2 regions of the Aeromicrobium sp. HA genome follow, and region 2 is predicted to be linked to the other one. Evidence: riboswitches for the same ligand, from Rfam matches in the RefSeq annotation. Region 2 holds a riboswitch; the other holds the start of a gene.
What was found. A riboswitch is a leader RNA that binds a small molecule or an ion and turns the genes downstream of it on or off. The one in region 2 is predicted to bind S-adenosylmethionine.
Positions count from the first base shown of each region.

Region 1: linked by a shared signal. The riboswitch ahead of O3S82_RS11370 (aminotransferase class V-fold PLP-dependent enzyme) and the one ahead of thrC (threonine synthase) in region 2 are both predicted to bind S-adenosylmethionine.

Region 1 covers NZ_CP114372.1:2,306,231-2,308,426, reverse strand. The annotation lists gene O3S82_RS11375 (dicarboxylate/amino acid:cation symporter) at 1-639, opposite strand, end outside; SAM riboswitch class IV at 799-923, shown strand; gene O3S82_RS11370 (aminotransferase class V-fold PLP-dependent enzyme) at 940-2,196, shown strand, end outside.
Region 2 covers NZ_CP114372.1:460,754-462,949, reverse strand. The annotation lists gene thrC (threonine synthase) at 1-1,241, opposite strand, end outside; SAM riboswitch class I at 1,250-1,362, opposite strand; gene otsB (trehalose-phosphatase) at 1,436-2,196, opposite strand, start outside.

The DNA.
Region 1 (2,196 bases), 1.6 Mb from region 2:
GGCGATGACGTAGCCGACGGCCCTGTAGATGATGACGCGGCCGGCCTCGACGAGGTTCAGGAACGGCGCGACCGTCTTCGGCGACCGCTCCGCGACGACCGCGGTGGCCACCGCGACGAGCAGCGTGAAGACGATGATCGGGATGATGTTGTTCTCCGAGACGTCCTTGACGATGTTCGTCGGGAAGAACCCGATGAAGACCTCGGCGAACGGCTTCTGGATCTCGTCGAGCGAGCGGGTGTCGACGCCGGCGGTCTCGAGGTCGGCGTTCTTGCCGATCCCCAGCTCGAGGGTGAGCCCGAGCGTCAGCAGGATGGCGATGAGGTTCATGCCGAGCAGCCACGCCGTGGACGAGAGGCCGATCGTGCGGAGCTTCGCGGTGGAGCCGAGCGACGTCACGCTGGACAGGATGGACACGATCACCAGCGGCGCGACGATCGCCAGCAGCAGGTTGATGTAGATCCGCCCGAGCGGTGCGAGGTAGTCGACGTGGTCGCGGAAGACGACGCCGACGGCGGCGCCGACGACCAGCGCCCCGATCGTCAGCACGGCGAAGTTCACGCCGATGCGGCCCAGGACCCACACGCCCGCGAACAGGCCGAAGGTCACGGCCAGGGCCACCAGGTTCCACGTGTCCACGCGGCTCCTCCTCGAGATCGGCGCGGGTCGGATCCCGGGCGCTGATGGTGATCCTGTCGGTCGGTGAGCGCGCCGAATGACGATCTCAACTAATGGGACGGCGTCCGCATGATGAGATTTGTCGTGGTAGTCCGAGCCGACTGGCAGGCTCTCGCCCACGGTCACGAGTGCCAGCCGCGTCCTCGACGCACAGCCCCGGCTTGCTGGTCGGCAACCCTCCGTCGCGGCGGGGTGCTCCGGGTGAGGACCGGGCCTCGGCCGACCGGCCGGGGCAAGCGCGAGTCACCCCGGAGGTCCTCCATGTCGTCTGTCCTGTCCCACGCCGACTGCCCGCTGCTGCCCCTCGTGGGCGCCGACGTCACCGTCCCCCTCGTCGACGGCCGGTCGGTGCGTCACGTCAATCTCGACGGCGCGGCCAGCGCGCCCGCGCTGGCCTCCGTCGCCGAGCGCGTGAACGCCGTGCTGCCCTGGTACGCCAGCGTCCACCGCGGCGCCGGCTACGCCTCGCAGGTGTCGACCGCGCTGTACGAGCAGGCGCGCGAGTCCGTCGGCTCGTTCGTCGGCGCGCGGTCCGCCGACGTCACGATCTTCACGCGCAACACCACCGATGCCACCAACCTGCTGGCGGGCGCGGTGCCCGGGCGGGTGCTGGTGCTCGACGTGGAGCACCACGCGAACCTGCTGCCGTGGCGGCGCAGCCTCGGCGGCTGCGAGGTGCTCGGGGTCCAGGCCACCGTCGGTGCCACCCTGAAGGCGCTCGCCTCGGTGCTGTCGCGGCGTCAGATCAGCCTGCTGTCGGTCACGGGCGCCTCGAACGTCACGGGGGAGTCACTGCCGATCGACGCGGTCGTCGACCTCGCCCACCGGTACGGCGCGCGGGTCTTCGTCGACGGCGCGCAGCTGCTGGCCCACCGGTCGCTCTCGCTGGCCGAGTCGGGTGTCGACTACGTCGCCTTCTCCGGCCACAAGGTGCATGCCCCGTTCGGCGCGGGTGCGCTCGTGGGCCGTCCTGACTGGCTCGAGGGGATCGAGCCGTACCTGGCCGGTGGCGGGGCGGTGCGGCGGATCACCGACGAGGACGTCGAGTGGACCGACGGGCCCGCCCGGCACGAGGCGGGCACGCCGAACCTCGTCGGTGCCGTCGCCCTGGCGGCCGCAGCGGAGGCGCTGTCGTCGCTCGAGCCCGACGAGGTGGCCGCGCACGAGTCCTCGCTGCGCTCGCGACTGGTGGAGGGCCTGCGCGAGCTCCCCGGCGTCGACGTCGCGCGGATCTGGTCGGACTCGGCCGAGCCGATCGGCGTGGTGACGTTCCGCCTCGAGGGAGTCGATCCGGGTCTGCTGGCGGCGTTCCTGGCGGCCGAGCACGGTGTGTCCGTGCGTGACGGCCGGTTCTGCGCTCACCCGCTGCTCGACCGACTCGGCTGGGGCGACGGCGCGGTCCGGGCGAGCATCGGCGTGGGCAGCCGCGCCGAGGACGTCGAGCGCCTCCTGTCCGGCGTGCGCGCCTGGGTGGCGGGGGAGCGCGCGGCCGAGTACCGCCGCGAAGCCGGGGTGTGG
Region 2 (2,196 bases):
GCGTCGTAGGTGGGGGCGATCGTGGCGCGCGGGCCGACGGAACCGGCGACCGCGTCGAGCGTCTTGAGGCCGTGACCGGTGTTGATCACGACGGTCTCGAGCTCGGGGTCCAGCTGGCCCGTCTCGACGAGCTTCCTCAGCACGGCCACGGTGGTGCCGCCGGCGGTCTCGGTGAAGATGCCCTCGGTGCGCGCGAGCAGGACGATCGCGTCGCGGATCTGGTCGTCGTCGACCTCCTCGACGCCGCCGCCGGTGCCGCGCGCGATGTCGAGCACGTAGATGCCGTCGGCGGGGTTGCCGATCGCGAGCGACTTGGCGATCGTGTCGGGCCGCACGGGCCGGATCGCGTCGACGCCGTCCTTGAACGCGGTGGCGACGGGGTTGCAGCCCTGCGCCTGCGCGCCGAAGACGCGGTACGGCTTGTCCTCGACCAGGCCCAGCGCGATGAGCTCCTGGAAGGCCTTGTGCACCTTCGTCAGCTGGGAGCCCGAGGCGACGGGGATGACGATCTGGTCGGGCAGGCGCCAGCCGAGCTGCTCGGCGATCTCGTAGCCGAGCGTCTTGGAGCCCTCGGCGTAGAACGGCCGCACGTTGACGTTGACGAACGCCCAGCCCTCGTCCTCGCCGGCGATCTCGCTGGCCAGCTTGTTGACGTCGTCGTAGTTCCCGTCGACGGCGACCAGGTTGTCGGTGAAGATCGCCGAGTTCACCTGCTTGGGCGTCTCGAGGTTGCTCGGGATGAACACGACCGTGCGGATGCCGGCGCGGGCGCCCGCGGCCGCGACCGCGTTGGCGAGGTTGCCGGTCGACGGACAGGCGAAGACCTTGCTGCCGAACTCGCGCGCGGCGCTGAGCGCGCAGGCGACGACGCGGTCCTTGAAGGAGTTGGTGGGGTTCGTGCTGTCGTCCTTGACCCACAGCTTCGACAGGCCCAGCTCGGCCGCGAGGTTGCGCGCGTCGAGCAGGCGAGTGAAGCCCGGCTCGAGGTTGGGGCTGTCCTCGATGTCGGCGGGGACGGGCAGCAGCGCCTTGTAGCGCCAGATGTTCGTGGGGCCGGCCTCGATCTGCTCGCGGGTGACCGTGCCGAAGTCGTAGGCGATCTCGAGCGGGCCGAAGCACTCGTAGCAGGCGTAGTGGGGGCCGAGCTCGCGCGTGGCGCCGCACTCGCGGCACTTCAGGGCGGTGGCGGGGCCGAAGGCGCCCTCGCGAAGGGTGGTGCGGTCAGGGATCGTGACGCTCACGACGACTCCATTCATCTCTCCGGGCCGGCGTTCGACCGCGGACGGAATTAGCACCTGGCCGGTGGTCGGCTGGTTGCTGGGGCTTCGTCGGGCCGTGTCCCTCTGCCCCTCGGGATGAGTGATGCCAGCCTAGGGGCGCGTCTCACGATACGTCCACTTCGTCCGGATGCCGAGACGAGCGGGAGGGGTGAGCGTCAGACCGGGGCGAACCGGTCGGCGAGGTCGCCGAGCCAGGCCGCGACGTCGTCGGGCCCGTCGAGCACCACGTCGGCGAGCGCGACGAGCGCGTCCTGCTCCTCCGAAGCCGAGCACACGAGGGTGACGTCCATCCCCTGCTCGCGCAGGGCGATGGCCTCGCGGAACGCCGGCAGGTCGCCGAGGTCGTCGCCGGCGTAGATGACCGCACCGGGCGAGACGCGGCCGATGATGCCGCGCAGGGTCTGGCCCTTGTCGGTGCCCGAGGCGCGCAGCTCGATCACCTGGCGGCCGGGCTCGAGGTGCAGGCCGACCTCGGTGGCGAGCGCCTCGATCTGCGGGGCCAGCTCGTCGAGCAGGCCCGGCGCGACGCCGCGCGTGTGCAGCGCGATCGCCAGGCCCTTGTCCTCGACCCGGATGCGCGACGCGTCGTGCTCGCGCATCCACTGCGGCAGTCGCGCGGCCAGCTGCGAGACGGCCTCGGGGCGCGACGGCCGGGTCAGCTCGCCCGTGGCGGCGTCCCAGCGCTCGGCGCCGTACTGGCCGCAGACGACCAGGTGCTCCAGGCCGTCGCCCTCCTCGAAGCGGCCGAGCCGGCGCACCTGGTCGACGGGACGTCCGGTGATGATCGCGATCGTCCCCAGGATCGGCCCGAGACGCCGCAGCGCCGCGAGGGACTCGGGGTGGATGTACGCCGACGCGGGGTCCTCGACGATCGGCGCGAGCGTGCCGTCGAAGTCCAGCGCGAGCAGGGTGCGCC